4 regions of the Janthinobacterium sp. BCJ23 genome follow, and region 1 is predicted to be linked to each of the others. Evidence: predicted binding sites of a transcription regulator. Region 1 holds the regulator's gene; each other region holds the start of a gene.
The links. The regulator LexA, encoded in region 1, represses DNA repair genes until DNA is damaged. The targets are predictions, from matches to a motif close to ACTGTATNNNNATACAGT.
Positions count from the first base shown of each region.

Region 1 (4,736 bases):
ACCGATTTCATCATCGGCGAAGGAGCTGTTTCAGCTTTCTTCATTTTAACGGTCAGGTGACGCAACACGGCATCATTGAATTTGAATGCTGTTTCCAACTCGACCAGGGTCTCGTTGTCGCATTCGATGTTCAGGCAGATGTAGTGTGCTTTAGGCAGCTTTTGGATCGAGTAAGCCATTTGACGGCGGCCCCAATCTTCCACGCGGTGAACCGAACCGCCGCGGGTGGTTACGCTGGCTTTGTAGCGTTCGATCATCGCGGGCACTTGCTCGCTTTGGTCCGGATGGACGATAAAGACTATTTCATAATGACGCATGCAAACTCCTTCAGGTCGGATTGATAATCGCCCACCCCGGCGTCAAGACGGGTGTGGGAAGGTCAGCCGAAGATTATAACCGCCTTTTGCAAACGTTTCAATCATTCCTTCCACAAGCGCCCGAAAAACCCGTGCGCCACCGTGCTTTCCGGCCGTGGACAAGTATTTCTTGCGAAATTCGCCCAAAACACGGAAATCCCCTTGCATAGTGGGCGATACTGTACAAAAATACAGACTGTTCATATAGACAGCATTTTAGTATGCACCCACCGCTCATGATCAAGCTGACAGCACGACAAGAACAAATCCTGAACCTGATCAAGGACGCGATTGAAAACACGGGCTTTCCTCCCACCCGTGCCGAAATCGCCAATGAACTGGGTTTCAAATCGGCCAATGCGGCCGAAGAGCATTTGCAGGCCCTGGCCCGCAAGGGCGCGATCGAGATTTCGCCCGGCACCTCGCGCGGCATCCGCCTGATCGGTGCGGCCGCCGAAGCGCCGCCGTCGAAAGTGCCGGCAGCCCTGCTGATGTCGCTGCCCCTGATCGGCCGGGTGGCGGCCGGTTCGCCCATCCTGGCCCAGGAAAACCTGGAAGCGAGCTACAACGTGGACCCGGCCCTGTTCTCGGCCAAGCCCGATTTCCTGCTGAAGGTGCGCGGCTGGTCCATGCGCGACGCCGGCATCATGGATGGCGACTTGCTGGCCGTGAAAAAAGTCGACAGCGCCAAGAATGGCCAGATCGTCGTCGCCCGCATCGGCGACGAAGTCACCGTCAAGCGCTACAAGAAGACGGGCTCCGTCATCGAACTGCTGCCGGAAAATCCGGACTTCAAGGTCATTACCGTGTCGCCGGAAGATGAATTCGCCCTGGAAGGTTTGGCGGTAGGCTTGATGCGCAGCTGGCATTAAACTCCCGCACGTAAAAAGGGCCGCGACAGCATCACTGTCGCGGCCCTTTTTACATGGTGCGCGGCTGCTTATGCGTCCAGTGCGTTGCTGAAATCTTCCAATAAGTCTGCTTCATCCTCGATACCGACGGACACGCGGATCAGGGACTCGGCGATGCCCATGCTGGCGCGGCGCTCGGCACCCATCTCGTAGAAAATCGTGTGGGCGACGGGAATGACCAGGGTGCGCGTGTCGCCGAGGTTGCTGGCGGGAATGGCAAGATTGAGACGATTGAGGAAATCGAAGCAGTCGATGCCATCTTTCAGCTCAAAGCTGAACAACGAGCCATAGCTGCGGAACAAGTCGGTGGCCAGCGCATGCTGCGGGTGCGACGCCAGGCCAGGATAATGCACGGCAGCCACTCTCGGGTCGGCCTGCAGCATGTTGGCCAGCGCCAGGGCGTTCGAGCAGGTGCGGTCCATGCGCAAGGCCATGGTTTCCGCGCCGACGGCGATATGATGCGCAGCTTCCGGCCCCAGCGAGGCGCCGAAGTCGCGCAAAGCCTTGGCACGGATTTGCGCGATGCCCCACTGCGCGGGCGCCGCCTTCTTGTAATTCTCGAAAATGTTCGGATACTGCGTCCAGTCGAACACGCCCGTGTCCGTCAAGCTGCCGCCCAGGGCATTGCCGTGGCCGCCGATGGATTTCGTCAAGGCATTGACCACCAGGCCCGCGCCCACAGCTTTCGGGCGGAACAGATATGGCGTCGTCATCGTGTTGTCGACGATGTACAAGATGCCCTTCTCGTGGCACAAGTCGCCGATTTTCTTCAGGTCAGCGATCTGCGTGCGCGGATTGGCGATGGTTTCCACAAACACGATGCGCGTGGCCGGCGTGATGGCCGCAGCCACATTGGCCACCTCGGTGGCGTCGACGAATGACACGCCGATGCCCTGCCCCGTCACCGTTTGCCACAAGCTGTTGGTGTTGCCAAACAAAAAGGCCGACGACACGACATGGTCGCCCGCGCGCAGCAACGATTGCACCACGGCGCCGATGGCGCCCATGCCGGTGGCGAAGCACAAAGTCGCCACGCCGTCTTCCATCTTGTTGACCTTGTCTTCCAGCGCGGAGACGGTCGGGTTGCCTTGGCGGCCATAACGGAAGCCCGGCTCCTTGCCCTGGAACACGGACGCGAGCTGGCGCGCATCGGCGTAACCGAAGGCAACGGAAGTGTGCACGGGCTTGTGCAGCGAGCCGTGCTCGATGCCCTTGCGGCGGTCGTTGTGCAGGATGGTGGTGGTGAAGCCGTAGGTTTTTTTGTTGGTCATGGTGGAAGTTCCAAATACTCGTCTTGCCGCTTAACCCAAGGCAAGTGCTGGGGTCAGACCTGAAGGTCCGACCCCAAAAAAAGCCCGGCATCGGCCGGGCAGGTACTTATGCTTCCGTTGTCGCCAGGTTCAGGTTCAGCTGGGAACGGGGCGTATCTTCGGGCGCTGCCGCCTTCGGATGGTGGCGCGCATATTCCAGGCGGTCCAGGTATTCCTGCGACACGTCGCCCGTCACGTACACGCCATCGAAGCACGATGCCTCGAAGTTCGTCAGGGCCGGGTTGACGTCGGCGATCGCCTGCTTCAGCGCGCCGATATCCTGGTACACGAGGTAGTCGGCCGTGATTTCGCGGCACACTTCTTCCGTCGTGCGGCCGTAGGCGATCAGCTCGTCGCGCGTCGGCATGTCGATGCCGTACACGTTCGGGTAGATCACCGGTGGCGCGGCCGAGGCGAAGATGACCTTCGTCGCGCCCGCTTCACGCGCCATCTGCACGATTTCACGGCTGGTGGTGCCGCGCACGATGGAATCGTCGACCAGCAGCACCACTTTATCCTTGAATTCGGACGGGATCGCGTTGAGCTTCTGGCGCACGGATTTCTTGCGTGCCGCCTGGCCCGGCATGATGAAGGTACGGCCGATGTAGCGGTTCTTGATGAAGCCTTCGCGGTACTCGATGTTCAACGCCATGGCCAGCTGGATGGCGGCCGGACGCGAGGAATCGGGAATCGGCATGACCACGTCGATATGCACGCCTGGCAATTCGGCGCGGATCTTCTCGGCCAGGTATTCGCCCATTTTCAGGCGCGTGGCGTACACGGAAGCGCCGTCGATGACGGAGTCGGGACGGGCCAGGTAGACGAATTCGAACACGCACGGGTTCAGGCTGGCATTGTCGGCGCACTGGGCGCTGTGCAATTTCTTGTCGGCATCGATGAAGACGGCTTCGCCGGGACCGATGTCGCGCACGAAGCGGAAGCCCATGCCTTCCAGGGCTACGGATTCGGAAGCGATCAGGTATTCGGGACCCTGCTCCGTTTCATTGATGCCCAGGCACAGCGGACGGATGCCGTGCGGGTCGCGGAAGGCCAGCAAGCCCACGCCGGCGATTTGCGCAACGGCAGCGTAACCGCCCTTGACGCGGCGGTTCAGCACGGTAACGGCCTTGAAGATGGCTTCCGGGTCCAGGTTCAGGCCCGTCGTCGCTTCCTGGATTTCATGCGCCAGCACGTTGAGCAGCACTTCCGAATCGGAATCGGTATTGATGTGGCGGCGGTCGTTCTTGAACATTTCCAGCTTCAACTGTTCCCAGTTGGTCAGGTTGCCATTGTGCGCCAGGGTGATGCCGAACGGCGCATTCACATAGAACGGTTGTGCTTCCTCTTCGCTCGACGAACCGGCCGTCGGGTAGCGGCAATGGCCGATGCCCGTCGTGCCTTGCAGCGAACGCATGTTGCGCGTACGGAAGACGTCACGCACGAGGCCGTTGGCTTTGTGCATGGAAAACATACTGCTGTGATTGGTCGCAATCCCTGCCGCGTCCTGACCGCGATGTTGCAAGAGCAACAATGCATCATAGAGCAATTGATTGACAGGTTGATGGGAAACGACGCCGACGATGCCACACATGGTGTGCTCCTAAACTGTGCTACTGATTTTAAAAAAATTCAAAATTTCACATGCTGCGCGTAAGCGGCAGGCAGATAAGGCTTGATGGCGCGCGCGCCCTGCTCCGCGAGCGGGCTGAGCTGCGCATTTTTCCAGAATGGCTGCTGCGGTATGGACGTCATGCCACACAAGATGACGGCGGTCAGCACGATCACAAGGCCCCGCGCCACGCCGAACAGGGTGCCCAGGGTGCGGTCGGCCAGGCTCAAGCCCGTCACCTTGACGAGTGCGTCGACCGTCATGGACAGCAATCCCATCAAAATGCGCACGCCGATGAACAGCACGACGAAAGCCAGCAACAAACGGATGGCTTCGCCAGGCACGGCTTCCGGCAGGAATTTCGCCAGGGTAGCGCCATACGCGTTGGCAATGACGAACGCCACGATCCAGCTGACCAATGACAGTATTTCCTTGACCAGGCCACGCATCATGCTGATCAGCACGGACGTCACCAGCACGAACAGCACCAGGTAATCGAAGATCGTCACGCGCGTTCAGCCTTGCAACATCACGCCGGTACCAGGCTGCC
Region 1 covers NZ_JCAQAW010000001.1:108,075-112,810, forward strand. The annotation lists gene rpsF (30S ribosomal protein S6) at 1-317, opposite strand, end outside; gene lexA (transcriptional repressor LexA) at 593-1,228, shown strand; gene AC54AG_RS00470 (cystathionine gamma-synthase family protein) at 1,297-2,538, opposite strand; gene purF (amidophosphoribosyltransferase) at 2,645-4,168, opposite strand; gene AC54AG_RS00480 (CvpA family protein) at 4,207-4,695, opposite strand; gene AC54AG_RS00485 (SPOR domain-containing protein) at 4,716-4,736, opposite strand, start outside.

Region 2 (4,736 bases), 130 kb from region 1:
CCGTCATTTGCTGCAGCAGGCGGCGCGCGCCGAACAGCAGCGCGTCGGCATGCTCCACGCGGTCGAACAATTCCAGGCTGGCGCGGAACGTGGGCGGCGCTTCGAGCCACACGAACAATTCCGTGCTGTGGCCATGCGCATCGTCGAGCATATCGAGCAAGGCCCCGCCGCAACGGCGCTGCAAGCCGGGCCGCGGCAAGTGGCGCAGCTGCCCCAGGGTGCGGCAGCCGATGCCCTCGAACCAGTCGAGGTAGGGGCGCGCGGGCGGCAGCAAGGCGCACGGCAGGCCGTCGAGGCGGCGGGTGAGGCTCTCCATGCCCAGCACGCGGCGCCGGCGCGTAGTGGCGCGCGCCAGCAGCCAGGCGCCACGTGCCGTCGGGGCGCACGACAGCTGGGCCGTGTAGCCGAGCGCGCGCAAGCTGGCCGCGATGTGCCGGCACAGGGCACGCACGCCGCCGAACAGGCGCAGGCTGGCGCCCGCATCGACAAGCAGGGTCGCTTCCTCGCCTTGCGCCACCAGCGGCGAATATTGCAGCAGCGCCAGCGCCACCGCTTGCAGGGCTTGCGCTTCCAGTTCAGGCGAGCGCTCGTGCAGGCGCGCCTGCGGCGCCAGCATCAGCGCACCGGCGCGGCGCATGCCCGGCTTGATGCCGGCCGCCCGCGCCAGCGGCGACACGGCCATCACTTGCTCCTGCTCCAGCACTACGCCCAGGCTGTCAGCCGACCAGCGCGGGCAAAACACTTCGAGCGGGAGCCGGGGCAGGCACAGGCCGATCCAGAGTCGCATGGCGTCGCAATAATGAAGGAGGTTGCAGGGGCAGGAACAGGGGCGCGTCGCGCTGCGGTCCCCGGCGCTTGATGAAGCCGATCTCGATGCCGCCGGCAGCCGGGCGCACGGACAGGCGCAGCGGCGCCGGCGACGCATCCTGCGCGCCGTGCAGCGGGCGCAGCATGCAGAACAGGGTGTTGCCGCTTTGCGCGGCCAGGTGCAGGCGGCGCAGGCTGTCGGCGCGCACGTGCGGCTGCCAGAACAGCAAGGCGCCGCAGGTACCGCTGCGCAAGATGTTTTCCGCCGCCCACAAGGCATCCTTGCTGCCGGCGCTTTTGAGCCACAGCAGTTGCGACGGCGCCAGTCCCTGCGCGGCCAGGGCCAGTGCCTGCGGCGGATGGGGCGGCTGCAGCAGCACGATGGGCAAGCCCGGCAGTTGCGCCAGCGCGGGGGCCAGCAGCCGCAATTCGCCGCTGCCCGGCTGCTGCACCAGCAGATCGATCAGGCTGCCGCTGGGCCAGCCGCCGCCGGGCAGCTGCGCGGACAGGGCGGCAAAGCCCGTGTCCAGGCAGCGCGTGGCGCCCTGCCCCAGCTGCGATGCACGCCACAAGGACGGGTGCAAGGCTTCCGGCGAGGCCATCAATTGAGAATGTTGCATCATTGGATAGATAGATTAATACTGTATGCATATACAGTACTATCCAGCTCCACTTTTGGCAAGGTTTATCTGACTGCCGCTACCGCCGGGGCCGCTCCGCCATGTCCGAAAAACCCCGTTTTCGGCATCGATTGCTGTACCATAAGCACTCTCCTTACCGGTTGGCAACGTACCAGCCGGCTTCCTCCGTCCATAAGGAAACGCATTTGACCACCATCCAAATCATCAGCGCCATCGTCTTCAGCCTTGCGCTCATCCACACCTTTGCCGCCAAGTCGTTTGAAACCTTGTCGCGGCGCCATCCCCGCCATGCGGGCCTGCTGCACTTGCTGGGCGAAGTGGAAGTCGTGTTCGGCTTCTGGGCCTTTATCCTGATCCTCATCATGGCCTTTGTCTCGGGCAGCGATGCGGCCATCGAGTATGCCGAGTCGCGCCATTACACGGAGCCCCTGTTCGTCTTTGTCGTCATGGTCGTGGCCGCCTCGCGCCCTGTGCTCGACGCCGTGCAGCGCCTGTTGAAAAGCGTGGCGCGCGTGATGCCGCTGCGCACGGAACTGGGCCTCGTCTGGCTGGGCCTGGCGCTCGTGCCCCTGACGGGCTCATTGATCACGGAACCGGCCGCCATGACCCTGGCCGCGCTGATGCTGGCGCCGCAAATCTTCCGCCCGGGCATCCCTGAATGGCTGAAATACGGCGCGCTGGGCGTGCTCTTCGTCAACGTTTCCATCGGTGGTACCCTGACCTCGTACGCGGCGCCGCCCGTGCTGATGGTGGCCACCACGTGGAACTGGGATAGCGCCTACATGGCCAGCCATTTCGGCTGGAAGGCCGCCATCGCCGTGCTCGTCAACGCCACGGGCGTGAGCATTCTGCTGCGCAAATACCTGCACAGCAACACTTCCGACATCAAGCCGAAGGCCGGCGAGGTGGAAGCGCCAAAAGTGCCGCTGGCCGTCAGCCTCGTGCACATGATCGTGCTGGCCGGCGTGGTGACCCTGGCGCACCATCCCGTGCTGTTCATCGGCCTGTTCCTGTTCTTCCTCGGCTTCGTGCAGGCGTACGAGCGCTATCAAAGCCCGCTGATCCTCAAGGAAGGCTTGCTGGTCGGCTTCTTCCTCGGCGGCCTGGTGGTACTGGGCGGCATGCAGCAATGGTGGCTGCAACCCATCGTCTCGAGCCTGAAGCCGCTGGCCCTGTTCTTCGGCGCCCTGGGCTTGACGGCCATTACCGACAATGCGGCCCTCACTTACCTCGGTTCGCTGATCGTCGGCATGACGGACGAAGCGAAATACATGCTGATGGCCGGCGCCGTGGCCGGTGGCGGCCTGACCGTCATCGCCAATGCGCCGAACCCGGCCGGCGTGGCCCTGCTGCGCCGCGGCTTCAAGGATGAATCGATCGGTGCCGTCGGCCTGCTGGCCGGCGCCCTGCTGCCGACGACTGTGGCGGCCTTGGCCTTCCTCGCTTTGTAACGCTACTCACGGGGCGGCTGCCGGCCGCCCCCGCTTCCCTCAGTTTCCCGCCTCAGTTACCCTCATACACGAGGAAATGCAGCCGGTCATAGAACAGGCTGTAGGCATAGTCGAACGTGCCCACGCTGCGAAAGCCCTTGTGCAGATACACTTGCAGCGCTTCGCTCTTTTCCCACACCGTCAGAGTGATGCGCGCGCAGCCCTTGCGGCTGGCCAGGTCGCGGATTTCATGGAACATTTGCCTGAATAAACCCTGGCCCCGGTATTTCTCGTCGATGGCCAGGCTGCTGACGAAACAGTCGTCGGCATGCGCATGCGCGAGCACGAAGGCGTCATACGCATCGTCGAGCGCCTTCATGTCGTCACGGTAATAGGAAACGGCGCCGCAGGCCTGGAACTCGTCCATCGTCGCGGCCGTGAAAAAGCCGATGAAACGCCCGTCCTCGTCATGCAGGCCGTGGATGTGCGCCAGATACGGGTCGATGTTTTGCCGCCGCTGCAATTCGACGAATTGCAGATTCAATTTATTACCGAACGAGCAGTATTCGAGGTAGCTGGTGGCAAACAGCAGCTTCGCCATGCGGTTCTTCGTCTCGTCGTCCAGCAGTTCGCCCGGCACCAGCGTGAGCGGCGCATGCGACAGCAGGTCCGCCTGCGCCTCGTCACCTGGCGGGGCCACATCGCTGACGGCCGGCATGCGGCTGCCGTGGCGGCCAACGGTCGGGCGCCAGAAAGCACCGGCGGCAATATGCTGCGAACGGTGGGCCAGCAGGTAGCGGCAAAAGACAGTATTCACGCGGTCGAGCTGCGGGTCGTCCGACAGCACCGAGTAATAGTGAAAATGGTCGATGTCGGCCCGCAACTGGGCCGCATAGGCCATACGCGGCACTTCCTCGATATCGAACACATCGACGATGTCGGGCAGGATCAAAGGATCGTCAAGCTGCCAGCCGATCTCGTCGAGCCGCGCCACGCAACGCGCATACGCGCGCCGTTCCTCGTCGCTCAAGGGAATGTGCATGTCGGTAATGATATCGTCCAGCAAGCGCATACCGCGGATGCCGCCCGCCACCGCCTCCCGCGCACCGTCATACAGCACGCAATAGCGCTGGTAGAACTCGGCATGGCTGAGCACGGTCACGCCCAGGTTCTTCTTCCATTCCGCATAGAACTGGCCAAACAGCTGCGCCTCGAATTGCGGGCAGGAACGTGGAATCTGCGCGTCGATGCCCGCATAGGCGAGATTCACATTGCGCTGGATCACGCGCAGCGCGGCATCGTTCTTCTTGGCGATCAGCATGCCCGTTTCATCGAGAAACAGATTCATCCAGCTGACATGCCGGCGCTCTTCGCTGCCATCCTCCTTGCGCTGGAAATAATCGGGCACTTCCGGCTTCATCAGGAAAATCGTCGCCGGATTATGCGGGATCGTATCGACATCCATATACAGGCCGCCGTATTCGCACATGATGAGGATGCGGAAGTAATCGGACAAGGTGGCGAAGTAGCGCTGCGTATGCAGGGTATCGAGGGTGTCGAAGCGGGCCGGCGCGAAATCGAGCGCCAGCGCGCGCAGCGAGTTGATATGCAGGGTCGTGCCGCCGATCGCGTAGCGGCCTATCGTGTAGCGCCCGGCGCCGCCCGTGGGGCTGAAGCGCTCGTCATTGCGCAGCTGCTGCGCATCCCATACCCACAGGATGGAGACGTACGGCGCGCCGCCGTTGCGCCGCACCTCTTCCAGCGCCGCGCCCCACTGCCCGATCGCTTCGGCGGCGATGGCAGGCAAGGGTCCGCCCATCCAGATGCGGTGCAAGTAGCGCTCGTCGTCGCCGAGCGC
Region 2 covers NZ_JCAQAW010000001.1:241,539-246,274, forward strand. The annotation lists gene AC54AG_RS01040 (Y-family DNA polymerase) at 1-787, opposite strand, end outside; gene imuA (translesion DNA synthesis-associated protein ImuA) at 717-1,427, opposite strand; gene AC54AG_RS01050 (putative Na+/H+ antiporter) at 1,634-2,899, shown strand; gene AC54AG_RS01055 (GNAT family N-acetyltransferase) at 2,952-4,736, opposite strand, start outside.
Region 2: a site for LexA is predicted at 1,448-1,465, ahead of imuA (translesion DNA synthesis-associated protein ImuA). Genes of this name have one in related genera too.

Region 3 (4,736 bases), on a different contig from region 1:
AGCAGCAGCGCGGACGGCTCGGCCACGAGCGCCCTCGCCAGCGCCACCCGTTGGCGCTGGCCTCCGGACAACTCGTCGGGGAACTGGTGCGCCAGTTCCTGCAAGTGGAAGGCGTCGAGCCAATGCTCGACCTTCTGTAATTTTTCGCGCGCGCGCGGATTGAACCAGCCGCGGCTCAGGCCAAAGCCCACGTTCTGGCGCACCGTCAGGTGCGGGAACAGCGCGTAATCCTGGAACAGGTAGGCGACATTGCGCTGCTGCGGCGGCAAATTGATGCCGGCGGCCGAGTCGAACAAGGTGCGCCCGTTCAGGCGGATATGGCCTTCGTTCGGCGTGAAGAGTCCGGCAATGGCTTTCAGGGTCATGCTCTTGCCGGCGCCAGACGGGCCATACATGGCGATGCGCTGGCTGCCGGACGTACATTGCACCTGCAGGTCGAAGCGGCGTTTGCCGGAGCGCAAGGTGGCGCGGATGTCGAGGTCGAGTTGCATGGGCGTCATCCTCAGCGTCCTTTGTGCGCGACGCGCCCGGGCGCCAGGCGGCCAGCCGACAGCAGCACCACGATGCAGACCACCGAGATGATCACGACCAGCGTATTGGCCACGTCGTCCTGGCCCGCCTGCACGGCTTCATACACGGCCACCGACAGGGTCTGTGTCTTGCCGGGAATGCTGCCGGCCACCATCAGGGTGGCGCCAAACTCGCCCAGCGCGCGCACGAATCCCAGCAGCACGCCGGCGAGGATGCCGCGCCAGGCCAGCGGTAACGTGACGCGAAAGAAAATCGCCATTTCCGAAATGCCCAGCACGCGGGCCGCCTGCTCGAGCTGGCCGTCGACGGCCTCGAAGGCGGCGCGCGCGGGCTTGAAGACGAGAGGGAAAGCGACCACGGTGGAAGCGATCACGGCACCCTGCCACGTAAAGATGAGGTTGATGCCGAAGTTGTCCTGCAGCCAGATACCCAGGGTGCCGCGCCGGCCCAGCAGCACCAGCAGGTAGTAGCCGAGCACGGTGGGCGGCATCACCATCGGCAGGGTCAACAGGGCGTCGAGCAATTCGCGCCCGGGAAAACGCGTGCGCGCCAGCAGATAGCCCGTACCGATGCCGAGCAACAAGTTGAGCGCCGTGGCCCACGCCGCCACTTTGAGCGACAGGGCCAGCGCGGTCCAGGCGATATCCATGCGCGTTCGTTTGCTTTATGGCTTTTTAAAGCCGTACTTGGCCAGGATGGCTTGCGCCGGCGTCGTCTGCAAATAGCTGACGAAGCGCTTCGCTTCGGCCGCATTGCCGCTGCCCTTGATGGTGGCGATCGGGTACAGCACGGGCGCGTCCAGCGGCACGTCGAGCACCACGTTGACCTTGTCTTTCATGATGGCCGCGTCAGTGGCGTAGACAAAGCCCGCATCGACTTCGCCGCGCGCCACGTAGTCGAGCGACTGGCGCACGTTCTGCGTGCCGATGGCTTTCGGTTGCACGGCGTCCCACAGCTTCGCCTTCTTCAGTGCGCCTTCCGAGTAACGGCCGACGGGCACGCTGGCCGGATTGGCGATGGCCACGCGGGTCACGCCCTTGTGCGTCAGGTCAGCCAGGCTCTTGATGCCCAGCTTGCTATCGTGCGGCACGATCAGCACCAGGCTGTTGCCGACGAAGTCCATGCGCTCGGCCGGCAAGACGAAGCCCTGCTTTTGCGCCGCATCCATGGTTTCCTGGTCGGCCGAGGCAAACACGTCCACGGGCGCGCCCTTGACGATCTGCTGCAGCAGCACGCCCGAGGCGGCGAAGTTCAGGGATACCTTGCTGCCCGGATACTGCGCCTCATAGCCCTGCGCCGCCTCCTTGAACGCATTCGTCAGGCTGGCCGCGGCCGACACGACCACTTCACCGGCAAGGGCGGACGAGGCGGCGGTGGCGAAGAGGGCGGCGCCGAGCAGTGTGGCGAGGGAGGTGAGGCGCATGATCGTATCCTTGATGAGAAGAGAACCTGGTCCGTAATATACACCGATATATAGCGCTCTGCCATCGCACAGGTCAAGCCAGCGCAAGCTGCATTCCCTGATATACTGTATATAAACACAGTATATTGAGGTGAGCCATGGAATTGACGGACAAGCTGGAAATCCTGGCCGACGCGGCCAAGTACGACGCGTCCTGCGCCAGCAGCGGCGCGCCCAGGCGCGATTCCATCGGCAAGGACGGCTTTGGCGCCACCTCGGGCATGGGCATTTGCCACAGCTACACGCCGGACGGACGCTGCGTCTCGCTGCTGAAAGTATTGCTGACGAATTACTGCCTGTACGACTGCCAGTACTGCGTCAACCGCCGCACGTCGAACGTGCCGCGCGCGCGCTTTACCGTGGCCGAAGTGGTGAAACTGACGAGCGACTTTTACCTGCGCAACTACATCGACGGCCTGTTCCTCAGTTCCGGCATCATCCAGTCGGCCGACTACACGATGGAACAACTGGTGCAGGTGGCGCGCGAATTGCGCGAGGTGCATCAGTTCCGCGGCTACATCCATTTGAAAACCATCCCTGACGCCGACCCCGCGCTGATCGCGCAGGCGGGCCGCTATGCCGACCGGCTCAGCGTCAATATCGAACTGCCGACACAGGACAGCGTGCAAAAGCTGGCGCCGGAAAAAAGCGTGCATACGATCAAGCTGGCGATGGGGTCGATACGCCGCAAGCTCGACGAGAAAGCGGAAGAACCGCGCGCACCGCGTTTCGCGCCGGCCGGGCAAAGCACGCAGATGATCGTCGGCGCCGACGCCAGCGACGACCAGCAGATCCTCTCCACGGCCGAGACCCTGTACGGCAGTTATAAACTCAAGCGCGTGTACTACTCGGCCTTCAGCCCGATCCCCGACAGTCCGAAAAGCGTGCCGCTGGCGCCGCCGCCGATGCTGCGCGAACACAGGTTGTACCAGGCCGATTTCCTGCTGCGCAGCTATGGTTTCCAGGCCAGCGAACTGCTGCCCGCCACGGGCGGCAACCTGGCGCTCGATATCGACCCAAAACTGGCGTGGGCGCTGGCCCACCGCGAACATTTTCCGCTGGACTTGAACCGCGCGGCGCAGCACATGATCGCCCGCGTGCCCGGTATCGGCTTGCGCAATGCCCAGCGCATCGTCGACCTGCGGCGGCTGCGGCAGGTGCGCTACGCCGACCTGTCGCGCCTGCGCTGCAGCATGAAGAAAATCGCGCCGTTCATCATCACGGCCGACTACTTTCCCGCGCGCGACACCACCGCCTCCGAACACCTGCGGCGCGCCATGGCGGAAGCGCCGCAGCAGATGAATCTGTGGCCGGAGCTGCAGGCCGCATGAGTACGGCGGTGCGGCTGGCGCAATCGTTCGACGAGTGGCGCGCGGCAGCAAGGGAACTGATCGCGCGTGGCGTGCCACCTGCCGACGTTGCCTGGCAGTGTCAACACGGTGAGGGCGACCTGTTTTCCGCCACGCCGGATGCCACGGATGCCAGCGCGCCACTGCTGCGCCTGCCCCGTCCACTGGTGGAATTGCTGGAAAGCGCCGCCTGTTTCAACGTGCATGACCGCTGGGCCTTCCTGTACCAGGTGCTCTGGCGCTGGCAGCAGGGCCAGCACGACGTGATGTCGCCGGCCGACGCGGACGGCGCGCGCCTGCACGCCATGGTCAAGGCCGTGCACCGCGAAGAGCACGACATGCATGCGTATGTGCGCTTTCGCGAACGCAGCGAAGCGGAAGGGGCACCGCGTTTTGTTGCCTGGTTCGAACCCGTGCACGACGTGCTGCCGCAGGTGGCGCGCCACTTCGCCCGCCGCATGGGAGCTACCAGCTGGATGATCGCCACGCCCGCCGCCAGCATGCTGTGGGATGGCACGACCTTGCACGCGGGACCGGCCCTGCTGCGCGGCGCGGCCGACATCGACGATGCGGGCGAAGCGCTATGGCTGACCTACTACCGCAGCATCTTCAACCCCGCGCGCGTGAATGCGGATTTGCTGCACAGCCATATCCCCTCGCGCTTCTGGAAAAACCTGCCGGAAGGCGCCATCGTGCCCGCCATGCTCAGCGGCGCCGCCAACGGCGAACGCCGCACGGGCCAGACGGCCAGCGTGGGCCAGCGCAGCGGCGCGGCCATGATTCCGATTGTCGCCGAGCGCGCCCAGCCAGTGCGCGAAGTAGCGACAAGCCTGGACCAGTGCCGCCGCTGCGAACTGTGGAAAAGCGCCACGCAAGCCGTGCCCGGCATTGGCCCGGCACAGGCGCGCATCATGCTTGTGGGCGAGCAGCCGGGCGACCAGGAAGACCTGGCCGGCTTGCCGTTCGTAGGCCCGGCCGGGGTGCTGCTCGAGCAAGCCATGCAGGAAGCGGGCATGGCGCGCGACAGCATCTATCTGACCAACGCCGTCAAGCATTTCAAGTGGGAGCCACGCGGCAAGCGCCGCCTGCACAAGACGCCCGCGCAGCGCGAGATCCTCGCCTGTCATGGCTGGCTGGAAGAAGAGATTGAGCGCGTCCAGCCGCAGGTGATCGTCGCGCTGGGCAGCACGGCCTTGAAGTCCATCCTGCAGGATGGCGCGGCAAGCATGACACCGCTGATCGGCACGCTGATCGAGCATGCGGGACGCTCGGTGATTGCCGTGTATCACCCGGCGTACGTGCTGCGCGCGCCCGATGCGGCCAGCAGGCAACAGGCTTACGCGGTCATAGTGGCGGGGCTGAGGCAGGCGCTGCGGCTAGAGCAGGATCGCCAT
Region 3 covers NZ_JCAQAW010000005.1:366,106-370,841, reverse strand. The annotation lists gene AC54AG_RS18625 (sulfate/molybdate ABC transporter ATP-binding protein) at 1-491, opposite strand, end outside; gene modB (molybdate ABC transporter permease subunit) at 503-1,180, opposite strand; gene modA (molybdate ABC transporter substrate-binding protein) at 1,196-1,954, opposite strand; gene AC54AG_RS18610 (putative DNA modification/repair radical SAM protein) at 2,092-3,324, shown strand; gene AC54AG_RS18605 (UdgX family uracil-DNA binding protein) at 3,321-4,736, shown strand, end outside; gene AC54AG_RS18600 (bile acid:sodium symporter family protein) at 4,736-4,736, opposite strand, start outside.
Region 3: a site for LexA is predicted at 2,059-2,076, ahead of AC54AG_RS18610 (putative DNA modification/repair radical SAM protein). Genes of this name have one in related genera too.

Region 4 (4,736 bases), on a different contig from region 1:
GCGGTCACTGGCGCGCTGACGACGCGGAAATTCTTCGCCTCTTTGTTGGTCAGAATAAACAGCTGGCCGTCGCGGTGCTCGATGCCGTAGCGGTGGCCTTTTTCACGTTTCAGCACGCTCTGGAAACTGCCTTCGGGCTTGCTCGTTGGCAGCAGCAGCACTTCGCTCGTATCCGTGCTGCGCGCAGTGAGCACGAAGTAGCGATGGTCGCGGGTGCGGCTCACGCCGATGGCGAACTGTTCCACTGGCTCGTGGTAGACCTGCTGCAAGGTGCCGCCCAGGGGCAGGCGGAACAAGCGGTCCGCGCGCTTGGTGGTGGCGTCTTCCTGCGTCAGCATCAGGGTGGCGTTGTCCGCCGCCCACGCCAGCGAGGTCACGCGCGGCATGGTGTCGCCCAGCAGCTTGCCCGTCTTCAAATCCTTGACATGCAGTTCGTACTGGCGGAAACCCGTCGTGTCGGTGGTGTAGGCCAGCAACTGTTCATTCGGGCTGATGGCAAACGCACGTACGGCAAAGAATTTGTGGCCTTCGGCCAATTGGTTCTGGTCGAGCAGGATTTCTTCAAGCGCCTGCGCATCGTAGGCGCCGTTCTTGCCGACAGGACGGCGGCAGTGAATCGGGTATTGCTTGCCCGCTTCCGTGCGCGTGTAATAGTAGAAATTGCCTTGGCGCGCAGGCGCGGACAGGTCCACTTCCTGCATGCGTCCCTTGACTTCCGCAGTCACCTTGTCGGCCAGCGGCTGGATCGGGGCCGTGACGGCGGCCGTGTAGGCGTTTTCCGCATTCAGGTAATCGATCACGGCAGGATCGGTCTTCTTTTGCAGCCAGCGGTAGTCGTCCGTGACGACGGTGCCGTGGCGCGTTTCCTGCCAGGCCGTCTTGGTGGCGACAGGTGCGGTGGCGGTAGCGACAGTGGCGGCGTCGGCGGCCAGCGCGGATGGCGCCAGCGAGGACAGCAGCAGGGCCGGCAGGATGGATAACCAGGCGGACCGGCGGCGCGCAGCGTGATGGGCGATAGACAAGGCGACTCCTTTGAATAGTTGTGTCAGGATTGTAATCTTGCTATTGAGAAAAGCAACCGCCTTGCGCGTGCGTTTCAACTTGCATCCATGGGCATTTCCAGCGATACTGTATATAACTACAGTATCCCGCCGCGAGGTGTCCTTGACCACATCTGCCTCCCCCTTTCCCGAGCCACCCGCAGCCCGCCGCTGGATAGCGCATCTGGACATGGACGCCTTCTTTGCCTCCGTGGAACTGTTGAAATATCCGGAATTGCGCGGCGAAGCCGTCGTCATCGGCGGTGGGCGTCTGCAGCAGCCCGTGCTGCAGGAAGACGGCACGCGGCAATTTGCGCGCATGCGCGACTACGTGGGGCGCGGCGTCGTCACCACGTCGACGTATGCGGCGCGCGTGTTCGGCGTGTTTTCCGCCATGGGCATCATGAAGGCGGCCAAGCTGGCGCCCGACAGCATCCTGCTGCCGGCCGATTTCGAGGCCTACCGCGACTATTCAGCCCGCTTCAAGCAGGCCGTGGCCCAGTTGTGCCCCATCATCCAGAACGTGGGCATCGATGAAATCTATGTTGATCTCACCGAATACGGCGAGCAGGCGCCGGCCATGGCGGCGCGCCTGAAGGCGGCCGTGTTCGAAGCGACGGGCCTGTCGTGCTCGATCGGCCTGGCACCCAACAAATTGCTGGCGAAAATCTGTTCCGACCTGGAAAAACCGGACGGCCTGACCATCCTGAACCCGGAGGATATTGAAACGCGCGTGTGGCCCTTGCCGGCGAAAAAGATCAATGGCATCGGCCCGAAAGCAACGGCCAAGCTGGAAGCCTTGGGTATTGTCACCATTGGCGAACTGGCCCGGGCCGACATGGCCATGCTGCGCACGCAGTTCGGCGACCTGTACACGGGCTGGCTGCGCCAGGCGGCGCTGGGCATCGATGATAGGCCTGTGCAGACGAGCCGGGAAACCAAGTCCGTCAGCCGTGAAACGACGTTCGAGCGCGACTTGCAGGTGGTGCGCGACCGCGCCACCCTGTCGGAAAAGCTGGAAAGCCTGTGCACGCGCGTGGCGGGCGACCTCGACAAGCAATCGCTGGCGGGGCGCACGGTGGGCATCAAGCTGCGCTTCGAGGATTTCAGCACCGTCACGCGCGACATCACCCTGCCCAGCGCCACGGCGGATGCCGCCGCCATCCTGCGCGCCAGCCGCGATTGCTTGCGGCGCGTGCCATTTGACAAGAAAATCCGCCTGCTGGGCGTGCGCATCTCGACCTTGTCCGACCCGGCCCTCGTGACGCGGCAGGCGCCGGCCCAGGCGGAGCTGTTTCCCGCCCTGTAGCGGCATTCCCCACGCAGCAACAACACCGCGCCAGTCCGCGCTTTTGACGGCATTCCCGTGTCGAAAGTGTAGAATGGCGTTCCCCTGGCACTACTGAAACAAACGGAAGACAAAAACTATGTGGTTCAAGAATCTTCAGATTTACCGCCTGCCCGCACCGTGGGCTTACACGCCAGAACAACTGGAAGAGGCGCTGTCCTCGAACAAATTTACGCCGGCGACCAGCATGGATCTGATGCGCCAGGGCTGGGATACGCCACGCCCGAACGGCGGCCTGGTCCACGTGGTCAACAAACAGATGCTGATCCTGCTGGGCACGGAAAAGAAACTGCTGCCAGCGACCGTCATCAACCAGGTGGCCAAGGCCCGCGCCGCCGAGATGGAAGAAGCGCAAGGCTTTGCGCCTGGTAAAAAGGCCATGAAGGAATTGAAGGAACGCGTGGCCGACGAGCTGCTGCCGCGCGCCTTCAGCATCCGCAGCAACGTCTGGACGTGGATCGACCCCGTCAATGGCTGGCTGGTGGTCGATGCCGCCAGCCCGGCGAAAGCCGATGAAGTCATCAAGCTGCTGTTGAAAGCCGTCGACAAACTGCCGCTGGAAAGCCTGCGCGTGCAGCGCTCGCCCGTGGCGGTGATGACGGAATGGCTGCAGGCGGACGACGCGCCTGCCGGCTTCACGGTCGACATGGATACGGAATTGCGCGCCACGGGCGAAAGCAAGGCCACCGTGCGCTACGTGCGCCACACCCTGGAAGCGGACGACGTGCGCCGCCACATCGCGGCCGGCAAGCAGTGCACGCGCCTGGCCATGACGTGGAACGACAAGATCTCGTTCGTGCTGACGGAGTCGCTGGCCATCAAGAGCGTCAAGCCGCTCGACGTGATCAAGGAAACGGAATCGAGCACGAAGAACGACGAAGAGCGTTTCGACGGCGACGTGATGCTGATGACGGGCGAGCTGAGCAAGCTGATGGCCGACGTGGTCGAAGCATTGGGCGGCGAAGCGACGGCGTAACAGCCGTCATGCCGGTACAAAAAAGGAGCTGCGGCTCCTTTTTTTCGTCTGCGCAATATGTCGCGCCATAAAAAAAGCGCCTTGCACGGTGAAGTGCAAGGCGCTTTCGGACAAGCTAATTCACAACGTCACATTAGAACTTGTAGTTGCCGGTGATGTAGAACGAACGCATCATTGGATCGGCGTAGCGTGGGTCGAAACCAACCTGGTGGCCCGACGAAGCGCGCAGCGACAGCGGTGGTGCACGGTCGAACAGGTTTTTGATGCCTGCGCGGATCGTGGTTTGCTTGTCAAAGGCGAAACGTGCTTGCCAGTCGAACGTGGTGTACGACGGTACTTGCAGGCGGAAGTTTTTCTCTTCCTGCTGGGTCGCCAGGTTGTACACGGTAGCGGCTGCATCGGTGTAGCCGTTACGGTAGTTGACCGTTACCGTGTTGCTCAGGCGGCCCGTATCCAGGGTCGTCGTCAGCTTCATCAGGTTGCGGAACGTGACTTCGTTGGTGTCGCCGAAGAAGTTCATGTTGCTGGTGTAGATATTATCGCTACCGGCTTTGGTGTAGTTGGCGTGCAACATGTGCGTACCGCTCAATTGGGCGGTCAGCTTGCCGAAGGAGAACTTGTGGTTGGCCGACAGATCCCAGTCGATACCACGGTATTCCTTCTTGCCGATGTTGACCGACAGTTTCTTGAACGAGTAGTAGGTGATGCCGGTCGATGGCTCGGTATAAGTTCCGAAGCTCGACGCATACTTGATCGGATCGGCAAATGCTTGCTCTTCGGAAACTTCCGACACGGCATTGCGCAGTTTCACATCCCACAGGTCGGCGCCGAACGAGAAGGCCGAGCTAGGTTCGACACGGAAGCCCAGGGTGAACTGTTTCGACTTTTCCGATTGCAGATCCGGATTGCCTTGCGACACGGCGTTGTATTGCGTTGCTTCCGCGCGGCACAGTGCGTTGCCTGGGTATGGGCAATCAAATTTCTTGGCGGTAAAGCCGGCATTGACCAGTGGCTGAGCAATTTCCAGCATGCTTGGCGCCTTGAAGCCCGTGCCGTAGGAACCGCGGATCAGCACGGTCTGTACTGGCTGCCAGCGTGCCGATACCTTGTAGGTATTGGCGCTGTCTTTTTTGCCGACAGTTTTGTTGTTCAGCTTGTCGTCGATCGCCTTGACAGCGTCGTGACGGCCACCAACGGTCATTTCGAACGACTTGGTCAACGGTGCCAGCAACTCGACGAACGCGCCGTAGGTGTCGCGGCTCATGTCGTAGGCGGCCTTGGTGTTGAAGTTGTAGATATCGTCACCGGTGGCATTGCTGCCTGGCGATTGCTCATAGGTATAGGTGCGGTAGTCGCCACCGATACCGAGGCT
Region 4 covers NZ_JCAQAW010000011.1:134,702-139,437, forward strand. The annotation lists gene AC54AG_RS26020 (S9 family peptidase) at 1-1,022, opposite strand, end outside; gene dinB (DNA polymerase IV) at 1,165-2,349, shown strand; gene AC54AG_RS26030 (recombination-associated protein RdgC) at 2,468-3,364, shown strand; gene AC54AG_RS26035 (TonB-dependent receptor) at 3,498-4,736, opposite strand, start outside.
Region 4: a site for LexA is predicted at 1,128-1,145, ahead of dinB (DNA polymerase IV). Genes of this name have one in related genera too.